Regions from separate parts of the Variovorax sp. Soil_C_26 genome, predicted to be linked through region 2. Evidence: riboswitches for the same ligand, from Rfam matches in the RefSeq annotation. Region 2 holds a riboswitch; the other holds the start of a gene.
What was found. Region 2 has a riboswitch for glycine ahead of AC3A6G_RS22570 (D-amino acid dehydrogenase). Riboswitches for the same ligand answer to the same signal wherever they lie in the genome.

Region 1: it holds a riboswitch for glycine, as region 2 does, so the genes downstream of both, gcvT (glycine cleavage system aminomethyltransferase GcvT) here and AC3A6G_RS22570 (D-amino acid dehydrogenase) in region 2, are expected to answer to the same signal.

Annotation. Positions count from the first base shown of each region.
Region 1 covers NZ_JBDGJC010000001.1:209,786-217,419, forward strand. The annotation lists gene AC3A6G_RS00920 (amidase) at 1-620, opposite strand, end outside; partial or broken gene AC3A6G_RS00925 (LysR family transcriptional regulator) at 737-1,639, shown strand; glycine riboswitch at 1,675-1,765, shown strand; glycine riboswitch at 1,778-1,892, shown strand; gene gcvT (glycine cleavage system aminomethyltransferase GcvT) at 1,940-3,112, shown strand; gene gcvH (glycine cleavage system protein GcvH) at 3,151-3,522, shown strand; gene gcvP (aminomethyl-transferring glycine dehydrogenase) at 3,599-6,508, shown strand; gene AC3A6G_RS00945 (hypothetical protein) at 6,534-6,782, opposite strand; gene AC3A6G_RS00950 (DUF3014 domain-containing protein) at 6,876-7,634, opposite strand, start outside.
Region 2 covers NZ_JBDGJC010000009.1:80,687-88,320, reverse strand. The annotation lists gene gmd (GDP-mannose 4,6-dehydratase) at 1-833, shown strand, start outside; gene AC3A6G_RS22595 (GDP-mannose 4,6-dehydratase) at 830-1,720, shown strand; gene rfbC (dTDP-4-dehydrorhamnose 3,5-epimerase) at 1,713-2,261, opposite strand; gene rfbA (glucose-1-phosphate thymidylyltransferase RfbA) at 2,258-3,154, opposite strand; gene rfbD (dTDP-4-dehydrorhamnose reductase) at 3,185-4,075, opposite strand; gene rfbB (dTDP-glucose 4,6-dehydratase) at 4,072-5,142, opposite strand; glycine riboswitch at 5,236-5,332, shown strand; glycine riboswitch at 5,336-5,441, shown strand; gene AC3A6G_RS22570 (D-amino acid dehydrogenase) at 5,530-6,846, shown strand; gene AC3A6G_RS22565 (FIST signal transduction protein) at 6,878-7,634, opposite strand, start outside.

The DNA of each region.
Region 1 (7,634 bases), on a different contig from region 2:
GTGCGCAGGCCATACACGTTGTTGAAGGCCGCCGGCGTGCGCAGCGATCCCATCATGTCGGAGCCGTCGGCCACCGGCAGCATGCGCAGCGCCACCGCCACGCCGGCGCCGCCGCTGCTGCCGCCTGCCGAGCGGGCCGGGTCGAAGGCGTTGCGCGTGGCGCCGTACACCGGGTTGTAGGTGTGGCCGCCGAGCCCGAACTCGGGCGTGTTGGTGCGGCCGACGAACAGCGCGCCGCCGGCACGCATGCGTTCGAACACCACCGCGTCGGCCGGCGTGACCTGGCCACGGAAGATCGGCGAGCCGCGCGTGGTGACCATGCCGGCCACGGGCATGATGTCCTTCGGCGCCTGCGGGAAGCCATGCATCGGCCCCAGGCTGCGGCCCTGCCCCAGTTGGTCGTCGCGCTCGCGGGCCTGGGCGTGCAGCGCATCGCGGTCGGCGTGCGCCACGATGGCATTGACCACCGGATTGAGCCGGTCGATCTGCGCCAGGTAGGCATCGAGCACTTCGACGCACGAGACCTCGCGCGAATGGATGGCATGCGAAAGCGCTGTGGCGCTGAGTTCCACGATGGCCGAAGCCACCGGCGCCGGCGTGGCCGATCGGGGTTTGTGCATGCCTCTCCTGCGGAAAAATGACGGGACGAAGTCAGAATAAGCGCCCGCCAGCCATACGACAATCGCCGTTTGTTGCAAGAATCGTTGCGTTTTACGCAAACCTAGGAAGGTTTTCGATGCTGTCCGACCGACTGCAGGACACGGCGCTGCGCTACTTTCTCGAGGTGGTTCGCAGCGGCTCCGTGAGCGAGGCCGCCTCGCGGCTCAGCGTGTCGCCCTCGGCCGTAAGCCGGCAGGTGGCGGCATTGGAAGAACTGCTCGGCGTGCCGCTGTTCGAGCGGCACGCGCGCGGCATGGCGCCCAGCGCCGCCGGCGAACTGCTGGCCGCGCATGCGCGCCGCGGCGCGATGGAGGCCGACCGCGTGGTGTCCGACATCCAGGCGCTGCAGGGTCTGCGCCGGGGCCTGGTGCGCCTGGCCAGTTCGTCCGGCTTCGCCATCGAGTTCCTGCCCGGCGCGATGGCCGAATTCCGTGCCCGCCACCCTGGCATCCTGTTCCACCTCCGCGTGGTGGCGCCGGCCCAGGTAACCGCGGCGGTGCGCAATGGCGACGTGGACATCGGCCTCACCTACAGCCGGGCTGCCGAGCGCGACATCCAGGTGCAGCACATGCAGGCGGCGCCCGTCCACGCGATCATGCGGCCCGACCATCCGCTCGCGCGCTTTTCCACCGTCACGCTGGCGCAGATGCATCCGCATCCGATCGCCCTGCCAGAGCGCGACAACACGGTGCGCCAGTTGTTCGACATCGGCTGCAGCCAGCGGCGGCTGGTGTTCGACCCGGTGCTGGTCAGCAACCATTTCGAGTCGCTCACCAACTTCGTGCTGCACGGCGGCGGCCTGTCGATTTCGGGCGAGGTGACGGTGCGCGACCGTGCGCGGCGCGGCGAGCTGCATGCCGCACCGATCCGCGAGCGCGGCATGAACGGCCGCGCCGTCGAGGTCCAGACCCTCGCCGGACGCACGCTGCCACAGGGCGTCAGCGCCTTTCTCGACCATCTGCGTGCGGAACTGCCGCCGTCCCGCGCGGCCGGCCCGCAGCGCGATCCACTACACTCGCCGGGTCAGGAGAGAGCTTCGCCACGCGAGGCCGCCGAAGGCGCAGGGAACCCCCGAACGCTCAGGCAAAAGGACTGACACAGCGACAGCGAACGCCGTCGCTTCCTTGCTGGAGAGAGGCCGTTGCAGCGCGCGTTTGCGGCGACGGCCCACCGAAGGAGCAAACCCCGATCGTGGGGCGAATCTCTCAGGTAAAGCGGACAGCAGGGGTGGCCCATGGCTTGCGCCATGGAATTCGACTGCCCCTTTGGAGAGTGCCCCGTGGCTGCTTCCGCTGACCAACAACAACCATTGCTCAAGACCCCGCTGCACGACCTGCACGTCGAGCTCGGCGCCCGCATGGTGCCGTTCGCCGGCTATTCGATGCCGGTGCAGTACCCCGCCGGCCTGATGGCCGAGCACCGCCATACGCGCGAGCAGGCCGGGCTGTTCGATATCTCGCACATGGGCCAGTTGCGCCTGGTCGGGCCCGACGCCGCCGCCGCCTTCGAGACGCTGATGCCGGTCGACGTGATCGACCTGGCCCCGGGCAAGCAGCGCTACGGCCTGCTGCTGAACGACGAAGGCGGCATCCTCGACGACCTGATGTTCTTCAACGAGGGGCACGGCTCGCTCTTCGTGATCGTCAACGGCGCCTGCAAGATGGCCGACATCGCGCACATCCAGCAGAAGATCGGCGCACGCTGCGAGGTGCAGCCCCTGCCCGACCACGCGCTGCTCGCGCTGCAGGGGCCGCAGGCCGCCGCGGTGCTCGCAAGGCTCTCGCCCGGCGCCGAGCGCTTCGTGTTCATGACCGGCGGCGCAGTGCAGATCGGCGGCATTCCAGCCTTCGTCACGCGCAGCGGCTACACCGGCGAAGACGGCTTCGAGATCTCGGTCGCCGGCCGTGACGCCGACGCCCTGGCCCGCCTGCTGCTCACCCAGGCCGAGGTCAAGCCGATCGGCCTGGGCGCGCGCAATTCGCTGCGGCTCGAGGCCGGCCTGTGCCTTTACGGCAACGATATCGACACCACCACCACGCCGGTCGAGGCCTCGCTCAACTGGGCGATCCAGAAGGTGCGCCGCGCGGGCGGCGCGCGCGAAGGCGGCTTCCCGGGCGCGGCCCGGGTGCTGGCGCAGTTGGCATCGGCCACGTCGGGCGCGGCCGGCCGCACCGACCACGACACGCTCACGCGCAAGCGCGTTGGCCTGGTGGCGCTCGAGCGCATACCGGTGCGCGACGGCACGGTGCTGCAATCGTTCGAGGGCCAGGACATAGGCCTCGTGACGAGCGGCCTGCTCGGCCCCACGGCCGACCGCCCGGTCGCGATGGGCTACGTGGCCATGGCCTTCGCCGAGCCCGGCACGCGCGTGCAGGCCATCGTGCGGGGCAAGCCCGTTCCGATGGAAGTCTCGGCCATGCCTTTCGTGCCCACGCGCTACTACCGCGGCTGAGCTCGGCATTTCATTTTTTCCACGAGGAGTTTTTTCACATGACCATCAAGTACACCAAGGACCACGAATGGGTCTCGGCCGAAGGCGACGCGGCCACCGTCGGCATCACCGTGCATGCGCAGGATGCGCTCGGCGACGTGGTGTTCGTCGACCTGCCCGACGTGGGCAAGACCTTCGCGCAGGGCGAAGTGGCCGGTGTCGTCGAATCGGTGAAGGCCGCGGCCGACGTGTTCATGCCCGTGTCGGGCGAGATCACCGAAGTGAACGAGGCGCTGCGCGCCGATCCTTCGCTCGCCAACAGCGACCCGCTGGCCGCGGGCTGGTTCTTCAAGGTCAAGCTCAGCGAACCTGCGCAGCTCGACGCGCTGCTCGACGCCGCCTCCTACGACCAGTTCGCAGCCGAGTCCTGATGCACCGCTGAAGACGGGCTGGCCGCACGCGACGCGTCCGGCAGCCCCGCCCTTGCCTTTTCCCCCCGACACCGCCATGCCCACCCCTTCCCTCCCCTCCCTGCAAGAACTCGAGAATGCCGAGGAATTCCTCGCCCGCCACATCGGCATCGATGCGGCCGACGAAGCGCGCATGCTGCCGGTGATCGGCTCGGCCACGCGTGCGGAGCTCATCGACGGCATCGTGCCCGCGGCGATTCGCCGCGCCCGCCCGATGCGGCTGCCGGCGCCCGCCAGCGAAGCGGACGCGCTGGCCGAGATGAAGGCCATCGCGGCGAAGAACAAGGTGTGCAAGAGCTTCATCGGCCAGGGCTACTACGGCACCCACACGCCCGGCGTGATCCTGCGCAACGTGCTCGAGAACCCCGCCTGGTACACCGCCTACACGCCCTACCAGGCCGAGATCTCGCAAGGGCGCATGGAGGCCCTGCTCAATTTCCAAACGATGGTGTGCGACCTGACGGGCATGGCCATCGCCAACGCCTCCATGCTCGACGAGGCCACGGCCGCGGCCGAGGCCATGACGCTCGCCCGGCGCAGCGTCAAGAGCAAGAGCAACGTGTTCCTGGTCTCGGGCGACTGCCATCCGCAGACGATCGAGGTCATCCGCACGCGTGCCGCGCCGCTGGGCATCGAAGTGAAGGTGAGCACGGCGTCCGAGACGCTGCCGCACCTGATGGCGAGCTGCGACTTCTTCGGCGTGCTCGCGCAGTACCCGGCCACCACCGGCCATGTGCACGACCTGCGCCCGCTCGCGGGCCATGCCCACCAGTGCGACGCCGCCTTCTGCGTGGCCGCCGACCTGCTCGCGCTCACGCTCCTCGCGCCGCCCGGCGAATGGGACGCCGACATCGTCTGCGGCACCACGCAGCGCTTCGGCATGCCGATGTGCAACGGCGGCCCGCACGCGGCCTACCTGGCCTGCCGTGACGAATTCAAGCGCTCGCTGCCCGGCCGGCTGGTCGGCGTGAGCGTCGATGCGCACGGGCGTCCGGCCTACCGCCTCGCGCTGCAAACGCGCGAGCAGCACATCCGGCGCGAGAAGGCCACGTCCAACATCTGCACCGCGCAGGTGCTGCCGGCCGTGGTGGCGAGCATGTACGCCGTCTACCACGGACCCGACGGCCTTACGCGCATCGCGCAGCGCGTGGCCGCGCTCACCGCGATCCTCGCGCAAGGCTTCGCGCAGATGGGCCGCGAAGTGGTCAATGCCACCGCGTTCGATTCGCTGACGATCCACACCGGCGACGACACGCAGAAGATCGTCGAGCGCGCCGAGGCCGGCGGCATCAACCTGCGCCAGCGTCTGCAGCAGCACCTGGGCATCTCGCTCGACGAGACCACCACGCGCGCCGACATCGAGACGCTCTGGGCGCTGTTCGTGCCCGCCGGCACGCCGATGCCGCGCTTCGACGAACTCGCCGGCACCGCGCCGCGACTGCCCGACGACCTGCGCCGCACCAGCGCCTTTCTCGCGCACCCGGTGTTCAACACGCACAAGAGCGAGACGGCGATGCTGCGCTACATCCGCAGCCTGTCCGACAAGGATCTGGCGCTCGACCGCAGCATGATCCCGCTCGGCAGCTGCACCATGAAGCTCAATGCGACCAGCGAGATGATCCCCATCACCTGGCCCGAGTTCGCGAACATCCATCCGTTCGCGCCCGCCGAGCAGCTCGCGGGCTACGCCCAGCTCGACGCCCAGCTGCGCGCCTGGCTCTGCGAAGCCACCGGCTACGCGGGCATCAGCCTGCAGCCCAATGCGGGCTCGCAGGGCGAATACGCGGGCCTGCTCGCGATCCGAGCGTTCCAGGAAGCCAACGGCCAGGGACACCGCAACATCTGCCTGATTCCGTCGTCGGCGCATGGCACCAACCCCGCGAGCGCACAGATGGTGGGCCTGCAGGTGGTGGTGACGGCCTGCGACGCGCAGGGCAACGTCGACATGGACGACCTGAGGCGCGCCTGCGAGAAGCACAGCGCCAACCTGGCCGCGGTGATGATCACGTATCCCAGCACGCACGGCGTGTTCGAGACCCGCGTGAAGGAACTCTGCGAACTGGTGCACGAACACGGCGGCCGCGTGTACGTCGACGGCGCCAACATGAACGCGCTGGTCGGCGTGGCCGCGCCCGGCGAATTCGGCGGCGACGTGAGCCACCTCAACCTGCACAAGACCTTCTGCATCCCGCACGGCGGCGGCGGTCCGGGCGTGGGGCCGGTGTGCGTGGTCGAGGACTTGGTGCCGTACCTGCCGGGGCATGCGACGGCCGGCGCCGCGGGCAATGGCGTAGGCGCCGTTTCCGCTGCGCCCTTGGGCAATGCCGCAGTGCTGCCGATCAGCTGGATGTACTGCCGAATGATGGGCGCCAAGGGCCTGCAGGCCGCCACCGAGACCGCGATCCTGAGCGCCAACTACATCAGCGCGCGGCTCAAGGAGCACTACCCCACGCTCTACGCCAGCCCCAACGGGCATGTCGCGCACGAGTGCATCCTCGACCTGCGCCCGCTCAAGGAGACCAGCGGCGTCACCGCCGAAGACGTGGCCAAGCGCCTGATCGACTACGGCTTCCACGCGCCCACGCTGAGCTTCCCGGTGCCGGGCACCTTGATGGTCGAGCCGACCGAGAGCGAACCGCTGGCCGAACTCGATCGCTTCATCGACGCGATGATCGCGATCCGCGGCGAGATCCGCCGCATCGAGGAAGGCGTCTGGCCAAAGGACGACAACCCGCTCAAGCATGCGCCGCACACCGCCGCCAGCCTGGTTGCGAGCGAATGGACGCATCCGTATGCGCGCGAACTCGGCGCCTATCCGCTGGCCGCGCTGAAGGACGCCAAGTACTGGCCGCCCGTGGGCCGCGTCGACAACGTCTATGGCGACCGCAACCTGTTCTGCAGCTGCCTGCCCGTGGGCGATTACCAGGAAGCCGAAGCCGCCGCCTGAGCGCTTGGCGGCCTCAGCCGCCGGTTCAACCTTCGCGGCGGTACATGGCCCACTTGACGGTCAGCAGGTCGGCGGCGATCTTGGCGGCGTTGACGCCGGCGTAGTCCTGGGAGGGGTCGAATTCGAAGCCCTCCCGGTAGCGCCGGACCTCGCCGTAGTCGGCATCGAAGGTCATCGGACCCATGAGTTCCGTCGGGTCCGTGCCGGCGGGAAGCGCCAGGAATTTCGCGGGATCGGTAGCACTCTGGTAGAGGTCGACGCTCATCAGGCTCATACGGTGGTCCTCGAAACGGCTTGGATTTCGTGAAGGCCGATCATCTGCGCCATCGCCGCCGCGCGCAATCGGCCCGCGCCTACACGGCGCGCGTCAGGGCTGGCCGGCCTTCTTCGCCACCGCACCCGTCGCGACCTGCTGGCGGAAGCTGCGCAGGCTCGCCTTGAGCTTGCGCTCGTTCTCCAGGCCCACGCGCACCATGATCTTCTGGCCCGCCGAGAGCGATTCGAGCGCAGGGTCGACGTATTCGTAGCGCACCCACGGCCGCTGCGACGGCACGCTGCCCTTGACCTCGACGAGCCGCACGCTCACCGGGCCCGCGGGCTCGGGCGCCTGCAGCAGGTGGTCGATCACCGCGATCAGGCGGTCGTTGAAATAGCGCCCCGGATAGCCGAGCTCTTCGTACGCCTGCTGAAACAGCGGGTAGAGCCGCGCATACACCTTGGCCGCCTTCGCCGAATCGACCGACTGCGTCAGTTGCACCAAAGCGGCATAGCGCGCGCTGTTCTTCGCGTCGATCACCTCGGCGTTGCCCTGCCCCGCGGTGATGAAGCGCTGCCCGGTGGGGTGGACCGGCCACCGGCTGGCGGGCGCCTGCTCGCGCGGGAGGTTGTCGACCGTGGCCACGAAGCGGCGCACCACGCCGTCGGGCAGCAGGAACTCGGCCGCGTTGCGGCTGCCGAGCAGGTCGGCCAGCGCCTTGCTCACGCGCGAATCCGAATCAGCCACCGGCGGCAGCCCCGCGTCGGGCGGTGCAAGCCCTTCGAGCGGGTTCTGCGGTTCGAGCAGCTCGGGCAGCGGCGAGAGCGGCGGCAGCACCAGGCCGTCGTTCGGCGTGGCGGCCATGGGCGG
Region 2 (7,634 bases):
TGAGCCTGGTTCGCGACACCGAGCCCGACGAGATCTACAACCTCGCGGCGCAGAGCTTCGTCGGCGTCAGCTTCAATCAGCCGGTTGCCACGGCGCAAATCACTGGCGTGGGCGCATTGCATCTGCTGGAGGCCATTCGCTTGGTCAACCCAAAAATTCGCTTCTACCAGGCATCGACCTCCGAAATGTTCGGCAAGGTCCAGGCCATTCCGCAGGTCGAGGAAACGCCTTTCTATCCACGCAGCCCCTACGGCGTTGCCAAGCTGTACGCACACTGGATGACGATCAACTACCGCGAGAGCTACGACATCTTCGGCTGCAGCGGCATTCTGTTCAACCACGAAAGCCCGCTGCGCGGACGAGAGTTCGTGACGCGCAAGATCACCGACAGCGTAGCGAAGATCAAGCTCGGCAAACTCGACGTGCTCGAACTGGGCAACCTCGACGCCAAGCGCGATTGGGGTTTTGCCAAGGAATACGTCGAAGGCATGTGGCGCATGCTGCAGATCGACGAACCCGACACCTACGTGCTCGCCACCAATCGCACCGAGACGGTTCGGGACTTCGTGCAGATGGCGTTCAAGGGCGCAGGTATCACGGTGGAATTCAAGGGTAGCGGGGAAGCCGAGACGGCCGTTGATCTCTCCACGGGCAAGACCGTGATGCGCATCAATCCCAAGTTCTATCGCCCGGCCGAAGTGGAACTGCTGATCGGCAACCCCGCCAAGGCGAAGGCCAAACTCGGATGGGAGCCGGCCACCACGCTCGAGCAACTCTGCCAGATGATGGTCGAGGCCGACATCCGCCGCAACACCCAGGGCTTCTCGTTTTGAGAATCCTGCTGACCGGCGCCCACGGATTCACCGGCCGCCTTTTTGCCGAACGGGCCGTTGCAGCGGGCCACACGATCTGCCCTCTGGAATCCGACCTGACGCAGAGTGACTCCGTGCTTGAGGAAGTGCTGCAGATTGCGCCCGAAGCCGTCGTGCATATGGCCGCCATCAGCTTCGTCGGGCACGCCAACGATGCCGCCTTCTACGCGGTCAATGTCGTCGGCACCACCAACTTGTTGAATGCGCTGGTGCAGTTGCCGGCACCTCCGACCCGGGTTCTTCTGGCCAGCAGTGCCAACATCTACGGCAACACGGCGCAGTCGCCCATTCGCGAAGAGCAGTTGCCGGCGCCGGTGAACCACTATGGCACGAGCAAGCTGGCCATGGAGTGCATGGCGAGGACGTATCGTGATCGCCTGAATCTGGTGATCACGCGCCCCTTCAACTACACCGGCCCCGGACAAGACGACCACTTCCTGATCCCGAAGCTGGCACTGCACTTTGCCGCACGCTCGCCGTCGATCGCACTGGGCAATCTCGATGTGGAGCGCGAGTTCAACGACGTACAGATGGTCTGCGACGCCTACTTGCTGCTGATCGCTTACGGTGAGCCGGGGGAGGCCTACAACATCTGCTCCGGTCGCCCACATTCTCTGCGGCAGGTGGTCGAGACCTTTGCCCGGATGACTTCGCACAATCCCCGTCTCGAGGTCAATCCAGCGTTCGTCAGAGCCAACGAAGTCCACCGCCTTTGCGGCGACCCTTCCAAACTGCAAGCTTTGCTGGCCCGACACGGGGCTTCTCTGGAAGAGCCGGAACTCGAAGAAACGCTCGCGCGAATGCTCCTGGCGGCAAAGGCCAGCGCGGCAAACGCTGTCGTCAGCTGAAGACTTCGGCCCGCTCGAACCTCGATGCGGCCTGATCCTTGGCCGAAAGTTGTGGGGCAAGGCCGACGTCGGGCCACTCGATTGCCAGGTCCGGATCGTTCCAGACGATCGCACGCTCATGCGCCGGTGCGTAGTAATCCGTGGTCTTGTACAAAAACTCCGCCGTCTCGCTCAGCACCAGGAACCCGTGTGCGAACCCCTCAGGCACCCACAACTGCCTGTGATTGTCTTCGCTGAGTTCCACACCCACCCACTTGCCGAAGGTCGGCGACGACTTGCGGATGTCCACCGCCACGTCGAACACCGCGCCCCGAACCACACGCACCAGCTTTCCCTGCGGCTGCTGGATCTGGTAGTGCAACCCGCGCAGCACCCCCTTGGCCGAGCGCGAATGGTTGTCCTGGACGAACTCGACGTGCCGCCCGACGGCCTCGTCGAACGCCTTGCCGTTGAAGCTCTCGTAGAAGAAGCCGCGCGCATCGCCGAACACCTTCGGCTCGATGACCAGCACCTCCGGAATCGCGGTGGGCGTTGCCTTCACGAGCGCACCTCCTCGGCCAACAGGTGGTTCAGGTATTTGCCGTAGCCATTCTTCTGCAGCGGCGCTGCGAGTCGCGCGAGCTGCTCGCGGTCGATGAACCCGTTGCGCCAGGCGATCTCTTCGGGGCACGCGATCTTCAACCCCTGCCGATGCTCGAGCGTCGCGATGAACTGCCCCGCCTCCAGCAAGCTCTCGTGCGTGCCGGTATCGAGCCAGGCATAGCCGCGCTGCATGATCTGCACGTTGAGCTGGCCAATGTCGAGGTAGGCCTGGTTGACCGCCGTGATCTCCAGCTCGCCGCGCGCGCTCGGCTTCACGGCCTTGGCGATGTCGACCACCTGGTTGTCGTAGAAGTACAGGCCCGTCACGGCGTAGCTGCTCTTGGGCTTGGCCGGCTTCTCTTCGATGCTGCTGGCCTTGCCCTCGGCGTCGAAGGCCACCACGCCGTAGCGCTCCGGATCCTGCACGTGATAGGCGAAGACGGTCGCGCCTTGGTCCTTGGCATCGGCACCCGAGAGCAGATGCGCGAGGTCATGCCCGTAGAAGATGTTGTCGCCCAGCACCAGCGCGCTCGCCTCGTTGGCCACGAACTTCTCGCCGATGATGAACGCCTGCGCCAGACCATCGGGGCTGGGCTGCACCGCGTATTGCAGGTTCAGGCCCCATTGGCTGCCGTCGCCCAGCAACTGCTGGAAACGAGGCGTGTCCTGCGGCGTGCTGATGATCAGGATGTCACGCATGCCGCCGAGCATCAGCGTGCTCAGCGGGTAGTAGATCATCGGCTTGTCGTACACCGGCAGCAGCTGCTTGCTCATCGCGAGCGTGGCGGGATGCAGGCGGGTGCCGGAGCCGCCGGCCAGGATGATGCCCTTGCGTTTTGTCGTCGTGGTCATTGTTGGGTCTTCTTTCCCTTTTTGTTGTCTTCAGAGCGTCTCGCGCAGCATGCGTGCCACGCCGTCCTGCCATGGCGGCAGCCGCAGGCCGAAGGTCGATTGCAGCTTCGTGGTGTCGAGGCGCGAGTTGTGCGGACGCCTGGCGGGCGTGGGGAAGGCGCTCGTAGGCACGGGGTCGACCGCATCGGGCCCCGCCTTCAGCTCGACGCCGGCCGTCTTCGCTTGCTCGATGACGAAACGCGCATAGCCATGCCAGGTGGTGACGCCACCAGCCACCGCGTGATAGAGGCCCGCCTTGGCGGGGTCCTGCAAGGTCGCGCGGATCGCATGCGCGGTCAGGTCGGCCAGCAGCTCTGCGCCGGTCGGCGCGCCGAACTGGTCATCGATGACGGTCAGCTTGTCGCGCTCCTTGGCCAGGCGCAGCATGGTCTTGGCGAAGTTGCCGCCGCGCGCCGCATACACCCAACTGGTGCGGAAGATCAGGTGCCTCGCGCAGTGTGTGGCCACCAGCTGCTCGCCCTCGAGCTTGGTGCTGCCATACACGCTCAAGGGGCCGGTCGCATCGTCTTCCTTCCAGGGCGTGCTGCCGCTGCCGTCGAAGACGTAGTCGGTCGAGTAATGCACCATCAGCGCCCCGACCTGTTGCGCCGCCTCAGCCACCACGCCCGGCGAGGTGGCGTTGAGCTTGCGCGCGAACTCGGGCTCGCTTTCGGCCTTGTCGACGGCCGTGTGCGCCGCCGCATTCACGATGACATCGGGTCGCACCTTGCGCACCGTCTCGGCGAGTTGTTCGGGTCGGCTGAAGTCGGCGTGAAGCTCTGTGCTGTCGAAGTCGAGCGCGACGAGTTCGCCCAGCGGCGCGAGGCTGCGCTGCAGCTCCCAGCCGACCTGTCCGCCCTTGCCCAGCAGCAGCAGCTTCATGCGGCGTCCTTCGTGTCGTACTGCTTCTCGACCCATTCGCGGTAGGCGCCGCTTTGCACGTTGCGCACCCATTCGCCGTTGGCCAGGTACCACTCGACGGTCTTGCGGATGCCGGTGTCGAAGGTCTCGGCCGGCTTCCAGCCGAGCTCGCGCTCGAGCTTGCGCGCGTCGATGGCGTAGCGCCGGTCATGGCCGGGACGGTCGGTGACGTAGCTGATCTGCTCCTTGTAGGGCTTGCCGTCGGCGCGCGGGCGCAGCTCGTCGAGCAGCGCACACACCGTGTTGACGATCTCGATGTTGGGCTTCTCGTTCCAGCCGCCTACGTTGTAGGTCTCGCCGAGTCGGCCGGCTTCGAGCACGCGGCGGATGGCGCTGCAGTGGTCCTTCACGTAGAGCCAGTCGCGTACCTGCATGCCGTCGCCATACACCGGCAGCGGCTTGCCGGCGAGTGCATTGACGATCATCAGCGGGATCAGCTTCTCGGGAAAGTGGAACGGCCCGTAGTTGTTCGAGCAGTTGGTGGTGACCACCGGCAGGCCGTAGGTATGGTGCCAGGCGCGCACAAGGTGGTCGCTCGCGGCCTTGCTGGCCGAATACGGGCTGTTGGGCTCGTACTTGTTGTCTTCGGCGAAGGCGGGATCGGTCTTCGAGAGCGAGCCATAGACCTCGTCGGTCGACACGTGCAGGAAGCGGAACGCGGCCTTCTGGTCGGCCGGCAGCGCGTTCCAATGGCCGCGCACCGACTCGAGCAGCCGGAAGGTGCCGAGCACGTTGGTCTGCACGAAGTCCTCGGGGCCGTGGATCGAGCGGTCCACATGCGATTCGGCGGCGAAGTTGACCACCGCGCGGACCTTGTGTTCGGCCAGCAGGCGATCGAGGAGCGCGCTGTCGCCGATGTCGCCCTGCACGAAGATGTGCCGGGCATCGCCCTTGAGGGAGGCGAGCGTCTCGAGGTTGCCCGCGTAGGTCAGCTTGTCGAGGTTGACGACCGGTTCATCGCTCTGCGCGAGCCAGTCGAGTACGAAATTGGCGCCGATGAAGCCGGCGCCGCCGGTTACCAGGATCATGGAGTCCCCTGCTGAAATGGAACGATCGCCACCCGGCGATTGAACAGGCGATTATCCCATCGGGCCAGGGCGATCATGTCGCCCGCATACAATCGCGCCACTGCAGGAGAGCGGACAACATGCGTTGTCCCACCGAAGGCGCAAACTCCCATAAACGCTCAGGTCGGCCGAAGAGGCCTGTACTGCACCAACTGACACGCCGTCTGGAGAGACGTCACCCCGCGTGACGCGCCGAAGGAGCAAACCCGCTGCGGGCGCAGCGGGTGAATCTCTCAGGTACCGAGGACAGGGGGAGCGGCAACTTGGACGGCGATCGTCCGGTTGCTCGCTATGCAAAGCACAGCGACCCCGCCGCCATCCAAGCGCACCTCGAAAGAAGTACCTGAAATGCGCGTGATCGTTCTTGGCGCCGGCCTGCTCGGCGTGACCTCGGCCTATTACCTTCAACAGCTCGGCCACGATGTGACCGTGATCGACCGGCAAGCCACGCCGGCCGCAGAAACCAGCTTCGCCAATGGCGGGCAGATCTCCGTCAGCCATGCCGAACCGTGGGCCAATCCGGGCGCCCCGCTCAAGGTGCTGCAGTGGCTCGGCAAGGAAGACGCACCGCTGCTGTTCCGCGTGCGCGCCGACATGCGCCAGTGGCTCTGGGGCCTGCAGTTTCTGCGCGAATGCACACCGGCGCGCACCCGGCACAACATCGAGCAGATCGTGCGGCTGGGCACCTACAGCCGCGAGGTGCTGCAGCAGCTGCGCCGCGACACCAGTCTGGCGTACGACCAGCGCACGCAAGGCATCCTGCACTTCTACACGACCCAGAAGGAGTTCGATGCCGCCCTCGCGCCGGCCGAGCAGATGCGCGCGCTGGGCTGCGAGCGGCAGGTGATCTCGGCCGACGAGGCCGTGGCCATCGAGCCCGCGCTCGCGCACATCCGGCCGAAGCTGGCCGGCGCCACCTACACCGCAGAAGACGAGTCGGGCGATGCGAACCTCTTTGCGCGCGAACTCGCCAGGCTCGCCGCAGCGGCCGGGGTGAAGTTCCTCATGAGCCACACGGTGACCGCGCTGCGCGAGGCCGGCGGCCGGCTCGACCATGTCGAGGCGACCGACCCCGAAGGCCGCTTCCAGCGCATCGGCGGCGATGCGTTCGTGCTCGCGATGGGCTCGCTGAGCCCGCTCGTCGCGGCGCCGCTCGGCATCCGCTTGCCGATCTATCCGGCCAAGGGCTACTCGGTGACGCTGCCGGTCAAGGACGCCTCGAAGGCGCACCAGGTCTCGCTCACCGACGACGAATTCAAGCTCGTGTTCTCGCGCTACACCTCGCCGGGCGCCGAGGGGGGCGACCGCCTGCGCATTGCGGGCACGGCCGAACTCAACGGCTACGACCGCGACCTGAACCGCGTGCGCTGCGAGGCCATCGTGCGCCGCGTCGAAGAACTGTTCCCCGGCGCGGGCGACACCACACAAGCGCAGTTCTGGACCGGCCTGCGCCCCGCGACGCCGAGCAACGTACCGATGATCGGCAAGACGAAGCTGCCGAACCTGTACCTCAACACCGGCCACGGCACGCTGGGCTGGACGCATGCCTGCGGATCGGGCAAATCGATCGCGCGCATCGTGACCGGGCTCGCGCCCGAAGTCGATTTCGCATTCACGGGAATGCCGCGGCCGGCGCACGGGGTCATGGCGGCGGCCGTGGGCTGAGCCAGGGCCGACTGAACACGGACTTCGGCGTTCAGTCGGCGGCCGCAAACACCGTCAGCACGCCGGTGTACCCATACAGCCGGTGCCGCGCGATCTCGCCGGCCGCGAAGAAACCGACCAGCGGCACGTCGCCGAGCGCATGCCGCACGATCTGCAGTTCGGCGCCGGGTGCGCCGAAATGCGGACCGCCGCGCCCCGAGCAGCTCACGTATACCGCGCCGGCGATGCGGCGTGCCGGATGCGGCGCGGCCTCGGCCTCCCCGGCCGCCACGGCGCGCGCGGTGGCCAGCGTCTGCTCCTCGGGCTCGAGCTCTTCGCGGATCTCGGCGCAGATGCGCATCAGGTCCGCACGCGCGGCCTGCGCGTTGCGGCGGCAGAAGCTCAGCCGCATGCCGGCTTCGGCCACGTCGGCGATCGCCACGCCGCGGCGCGTCGGATCGAGCCCGATGATGTGACGTACCAGCACGTCGGCGCCCAGGTCGCCGGTACGGCGGATGCCGTCGCTGCCCGCATCGGCCAGGCCCACCAGCGTGTTGCGCACCGCGTCGATGGCCTCCTGCGGCCGTTCGAGCGACACCTGCAGCTCCGCCAGCAGCACGTCGAGCGCCGGCTCGCCGTCGAGTTTGAGCAGCAGGTTGCCGTCGGCCTCGGTGATCACGCGCTCGCGCCCGGCCCCCGCGCGCAGCGGCTGGCAGCCCTGCGTGACGCGCGACACCAGCCGCACGCCCTCGCCGAACACCACGCCCGACATCCCGCCCGAGAACACGCCGCCCGCGGCGCCATGGCCG